One region of the Chitinophaga sp. W2I13 genome, then DNA from elsewhere that is predicted to be linked to it. Evidence: riboswitches for the same ligand, from Rfam matches in the RefSeq annotation. Region 1 holds a riboswitch; the other holds the start of a gene.
What was found. Region 1 has a riboswitch for S-adenosylmethionine ahead of QFZ48_RS29660 (trans-sulfuration enzyme family protein). Riboswitches for the same ligand answer to the same signal wherever they lie in the genome.
Positions count from the first base shown of each region.

Region 1 (3,133 bases):
CATTGGACCCCTGAAATAAAATATCTCATTCATTTATTCGTCTACTTTATAAACACATCCTTATTATGTCTGATTCATCTATCCAGCCCTTATATACAATCCTCGGTGCAGGAGGTATTATTGCTAACGAACTGGCAGCCGAACTGGTGCGTCATCAGAAACGGGTACGCCTCGTAAGCCGGTCGCCAAAATACATTGAAGGCATCTCCGACCTGGTGCCGGCCGATATTACTGATGCCGCTCAAACAAAGAACGCCGTGAAAGATAGTGCCATCGTATTTCTTACAGCCGGTCTCCAATATAATATCAAAGTATGGTCTGATGCATGGCCAAAGATCATGACCAATGTAATTAATGCCTGCAAGGAAGCCGGTGCGAAGCTCATTTTCTTCGACAACGTATATTCTTACGGGTTAGTAAACGGACCTATGAAAGAAGATACGCCGTATCATCCCTCTAGTAAGAAAGGAACGATCCGTGCAGCCATTGCAACCCAGTTAATGAACGAGGTAAAGGCCGGTGGCCTTACGGCTACCATTGCAAGGGCGGCCGACTTCTACGGACCCGGCGCAGATAAAACCGGCTTCCTGAACCTGCTGATCATCGATAAGTTCCGGAAGAACAGCAATGCCATGTGGCTTGGAAAAGACGATCAGACACATAGCTATACCTTTACGCCGGATGCTGCCAAAGGATTGTTCCTTCTTTCACAGGACGATAGTTCCTGGAACCAGGTATGGCACCTGCCGACCGCCAACCCGGCGCCGGACGGCAACGGATATATAAATATAATTGCCACCCAGATGGGGGTGAAACCTAAATATATGAAGCTGGGCAGTTTTATGCTGACCCTCTCGGGATTGTTTGACACTACCATCCGGGAAATGAAGGAAATGCTGTACCAGAGTAACTATCCTTATATCTTCGACTCTACAAAGTTTGAACAACACTTTAAGGTGAAACCTACTTCTTATGAAGAAGGAATCCGTTTAACACTGGCACATAAATAATAGTCTACCGGTTTAGTAGGAAAATAAATTTGGAAGTTATTTTTTCTGTCTTATCTTTGCACCAGTTCTTTAAATAGCTTATCAAGAAAGGAGGAGGGACATGGCCCGACGATACCTTAGCAACCATCACTGTGCAAACAGTGAAAGGTGCTGCATCCATCCCGGTTTACGGACCAGGAAAGATAAGTCAGATCAATAGTTTTACATTATATTATTCTTACGATAATAGAAAACTCATCTGGCTCCCAGGTGAGTTTTTTTTATGCTCCCACCTTTTTGATATGCTCATTTAACGGACCTGTTTAACCAATTTTTCATCAAACTAAAAATCAAACAAAGATGAGCACTATCACTGAACTGATCCATTCTATTCCCGTAGATCCGCAAACAGGCGCTATTGCAGTTCCTATTTACCAGACATCTACTTTTGTGCAAACAGCACCCGGTGTAAATAAAGGATACGATTATGCGCGGTCAAATAATCCTACCCGTGAAACCGCAGAAAAGATCATTGCGAAACTGGAAGGCGGCGCTACTGCATCTGCTTTTGCCAGCGGCCTGGCAGCAATCGACGCGGTAATCAAGCTCCTGAAATCAGGCGATGAAATTGTAGCGGTAGATGATATTTACGGCGGCGCTTTCCGGCTGTTTAATAAAGTATATGAGAAGTTTGGTATCAAAGTAAACTATGTAGATACCTCCGATACACAGGCGGTATTCAACGCCATCACACCGGCCACGCGCCTGATCTGGCTGGAAACGCCCACTAATCCAACGCTGAAGATTTCAGATATTGCGGCTATAGGCCGCATTGCAAAAGCGCATAACTGTTTGTTTTGTGTAGACAATACCTTTGCCTCCCCTGTGCTGCAAAAGCCCTTGCAGCTGGGCGCCGACCTGGTGATCCACAGTGCTACCAAGTACCTGGGCGGCCACAGCGACCTGATTGCGGGCGTGGTAGTGGCTAAAACATTACAACTGGGAGAGGAGATTAAATTTTATCAGAATGCCTGCGGCGCTATTCTTTCCCCGTTCGACAGCTTCCTGCTGATACGTGGTATTGAAACATTGCACTTGCGTATTAAGCAACATGGCATTAATGCGCAGGCCCTGGCGGAATACCTGGAAAAACACCCGGCAGTAGATAAAGTGTTTTACCCGGGATTGCCATCGCACCCGGGCCACGAGCTGGCAAAGCAGCAGAGTAAAGGGTTTGGAGGAATTATATCTTTTACCTTGAAAGATGACAGGGCCGAAGCGGCAACTGCGTTTGTTACAGCTACGCATTACTTTAAACTGGCAGAAAGCCTCGGAGGCATCAAAAGCTTATTGTGTCATCCCGCGGCGATGACCCATAAATCCATTCCCGCAGAAAAGAGAAGAGCGGCAGGCGTAAGCGATAGCCTGATCCGTTTATCAGTAGGACTTGAAGAAACCGCCGATCTGCTGGCCGACCTGGAGCAGGCGTTTACGAAACTGCCGGCGCCCGCCCCCGCAGAAAACGTGTTGTCAGCATAGCAGCAACATTGTCGCCCGTCGCATTGAGGATTGTAGCCAGCGGATCTACCAGCGTGCCTATAATCATCAGCGGCGGGAGTGCTTCTATGGGAAACCCGTAGATGCTCATCACCAGCAGTTCGCCAATGTAGCCGCCATTAGGAATACCGCCTTCCACGATGCTGGCTATAACAGTAACGCCTAGTGCCATTAAAATGATGGGGACGCTGTCGAAGCCCTTTCCGAACATGGCAAACACCACGGCCATTTTTATGATGGAAGAAATGCTGGAGCCATCTTTATGCAGGGTAGCGCCCAATGGCACTACCACGTTGCCGATATCGCGTGGAACGCCCATCCGCTCTACTGCGTGGAGATTAGCCGGAATAGTGGCAATACTGCTGCCGGTACCAACCGCGGTAAGGGTGGGTACAATATTGTTCTTCCAGAAAATTTTTATACCCGGTATACCACCGGCAACAAATGCGTACGCACTGAAGCCAACAATAAAATATACAACGCCAAAGCCGTAGTAAATACCGAGAGAGTGTGCATAGGTGCCAAATAGTTGCGGTCCTACAGTGCCCACCTGGTAAGCGAAGTAGGCGCCCAGCCCGATAGGGCCC
Region 1 covers NZ_JBNPWD010000001.1:7,248,130-7,251,262, reverse strand. The annotation lists gene QFZ48_RS29670 (YdcF family protein) at 1-14, shown strand, start outside; gene QFZ48_RS29665 (NAD-dependent epimerase/dehydratase family protein) at 66-1,010, shown strand; SAM riboswitch class I at 1,086-1,199, shown strand; gene QFZ48_RS29660 (trans-sulfuration enzyme family protein) at 1,350-2,528, shown strand; gene QFZ48_RS29655 (dicarboxylate/amino acid:cation symporter) at 2,479-3,133, opposite strand, start outside.

Region 2 (3,133 bases), 6.1 Mb from region 1:
CCTTTTGTTCTGTTCAAAACTTCATAGAGTCCTTGTCCTACGACGCCAAATCCGAAAATGCCTAAATTGATGATCTTGTTTTCCATACTTTTTTTTGAGCTTTCCGCCGTAGGGGTCAGTCTTTCGCTGTACAGAGATGATCAGGTTCTGAACATTGAAAGTGGTGTGCTAACCGCCGACGGCTATTGTAAAACAGTAATTTGCTTGCCGGCCGGATGGTTTAATTTATCCAGCGCCTGTTTCAGGTCGTTGATCAGGTCATCAGCATCTTCGATGCCTACTGATAAACGGATGCAGGAGTCCTGCAGACCTGTTTTTCTCCGGAATTCTTCCGGTATGGTACGATGCGTCATGGTGGCCGGATGGGCCAGCATGCTTTTCACGCCGCCAAAGCTTTCTGCCAGCTTAAATAATTTGGTGGCGTTTACGATACGTATAGCGTTTTTGATATTGTCGCTTTTCAGGGAAAAGCTTACCAGTGCGCCGTAATTTTTTTGTTGTTTACGGGCAATGTGATGATTTTTATGAGTAGCCAGTCCGGGATAAAATACTTTATCCACAGCGGGGTGTGTGGCCAGCCAATTGGCGATGGCGTTGGCGTTGCTGCATTGTTTTTCCAGGCGCAGGTATAATGTTTCAATACCGCGTATGGTGAGCCATGCTTCAAACGGGCTGAGGATACTGCCGGAAATATTCTGGTTGTACCGGATCTGGTCTGCCAGTGTTTTTGAGTTTACGACTACGAGGCCGGCAATTACGTCACAGTGTCCTGCGAGGTATTTGGAAGCGCTGTGGATAACGAGGTCGGCGCCCAGTGTCAGCGGCTGTTGCAGTAATGGTGTGCTGAAGGTATTGTCTACCGCCAGCAGGATGTTATGTTGTTTAGCAATTTTGCTGATAGATTTAATATCAGATACGCGCAAAGTAGGATTGGTAGGGGATTCCAGCCAGATGATCCTTGTATTGGGCGTGATGGCGGCCAGTACTTTATCGAGGTTGCTGGTATCTACAAAGTTCACTTTGATGCCAAAGCGTTCAAACATGTGATTAAAGATCTGGAAGATGCCACCGTAGGTGTCTTCCACGGCCATGATCTCATCGCCGGTCTTTAACAGCTTCAGCACCGCATCTATGGCCGACATACCGCTGGCAAACGCAAATCCGGCAAACCCTTCTTCCAGGTTGCAGATAAGGTCTTCCAGCACTTTTCTCGTGGGATTGTTTGCCCGCGAAAACTCAAAGCCTTTATTGATGCCGGGTGATTCCTGCACAAAGGTGGACGTTTGATAGATAGGCACAGAAATGGCGCCTGTCAGTTCGTCTACCGGGATGCTATGAATCAGTTGTGTAGCTGTTTTCATGTTATAAATTATTTTTAATGATGTTCAATGTGCACAATTGCCAACTGCAACGATATCATTAAAGATCAACTTAAACAACAACAAATCCATGAAAAGGGTGGGGAAGGGGCATAAAAAAAGCTCTCCCGTTTGTTGGAAGAGCTCCTTTAGAAAGTTATATATCTCTGTGAAGTATTATCTCTGCCAACTTATCTTTCCCCGATTTGCACCGGGGCAGGAATTAGCACCTTTTTCCCGATTATAATAATCAGGAAAGGTTGCTAAGGCATCGCAGGGCCAAGTCCCTCCGCCTTTCTGGATAAGTGATGTGTAAGAACTGGCGCAAAGGTAATATGACTTTGAGCAGATTTCCAAATTGGAGCTGAATTTTATTTATTAATCGATGTTTTATTACCTTTGGATGATATTATTTTGTACCCAACCATATCTCTTATGTTTGTTAACCCGTTGCTCTCAGAAGAGCTGTTCCAGCATATCTGGGCATTCCGGCTATTTAAGCAGGATCATCTAACCACTACCGGCGGAGAATCAGTACAGGTCTTGTTTCCCGGTAGTCACAACCACAATGGCGGGCCGGATTTTTCGGCCGCAAAAATCAGGATCGGGGCTACTTTATGGGTAGGCCAGGTGGAGCTGCACCTGCGTACATCCGACTGGTTCCGGCATGGGCACCAGCATAATCCGCAATACGGGCGAATTATCCTGCATGTGGTGTTTGTACACGATATGCCCGCCGTAGGAATGGGCGAGGCCCCCTGCCTGGAATTGCAGCAGCATATTCCCAAGTTGCTCCTGCAGCGGTATGAGGAGCTGCGGCGGTTGTCGCCTTTTGTTCCCTGTGCCCCGCATGCTGCGCGGGTGCCGCCCCTCATCTGGCTTAGCTGGAAGGAACGCTTGCTGGCAGAGCGCTGGGAACGTAAGATCGGCAGCCTGCGGGCCTGGCTGCAGCATAATCGCTACAACTGGGAAGAGGTGTGTTACTGGGCGGTAGCGCAAAGTTATGGCACGCCCGTAAATACCTTACCGTTCCTGCAGGTGGCACAGTCGCTGCCCTACAAAATGCTGATGCGGTACCGGCACCTGTTGCTTCAGCTGGAGGCCCTGCTGTTTGGCCAGGCAGGTATGCTGGAAGCGCCCCAAACAGACGGATATGCGTTGCAGTTACAGGATGTTTACGGGCACCTGCAACACAAGTTCCGGCTAAGTCCTATGCCCGCTCACCAATGGAACTGGCTGCGGATGCGGCCTGCCGCCTTTCCTACCATGCGGCTGGCGACTTTTGCGGCGCTTTTGCAGCAATCTCCCCACCTGTTTTCCCGCATACTGGAAGCCCCCGACGTAACAGCGCTGGAACAGCTGTTCTTCGTACAGCCGTCGGCGTACTGGCATACGCACTACCGCTTCGGGCAACCCGTGGCCCGCACACAACGGCCGGGAAAACAGGCGGTGCAGGGCATCCTGATCAACACGGTATTGCCATTGCTGTTCCTGTACGGACAGGATAAGAACGGGAAATATTACCAGGAAAAAGCATTGCATTTCCTGCAACAGCTGCCGCCGGAAAAGAACCACATCACCAACAGCTGGAGCCGGCTGGGCGTAACCCAGGAAAGCGCTATGGAATCGCAAGCCTTGTTGCAGCTGAAGCAACACTACTGCGACGAGAAGAAGTGCCTGCATTGCGCCATAGGAGCGAAGATCATCGCGGGGGTGTGAGGAGGGCGCCTCGCCTTCGGCGATGCGGAAATTGTCTTGGGCGCTGATTACGCTGA
Region 2 covers NZ_JBNPWD010000001.1:1,099,654-1,102,786, reverse strand. The annotation lists gene QFZ48_RS04415 (homoserine dehydrogenase) at 1-86, opposite strand, end outside; gene QFZ48_RS04410 (trans-sulfuration enzyme family protein) at 183-1,361, opposite strand; SAM riboswitch class I at 1,547-1,666, opposite strand; gene QFZ48_RS04405 (DUF2851 family protein) at 1,794-3,077, shown strand.
Region 2: linked by a shared signal. The riboswitch ahead of QFZ48_RS04410 (trans-sulfuration enzyme family protein) and the one ahead of QFZ48_RS29660 (trans-sulfuration enzyme family protein) in region 1 are both predicted to bind S-adenosylmethionine.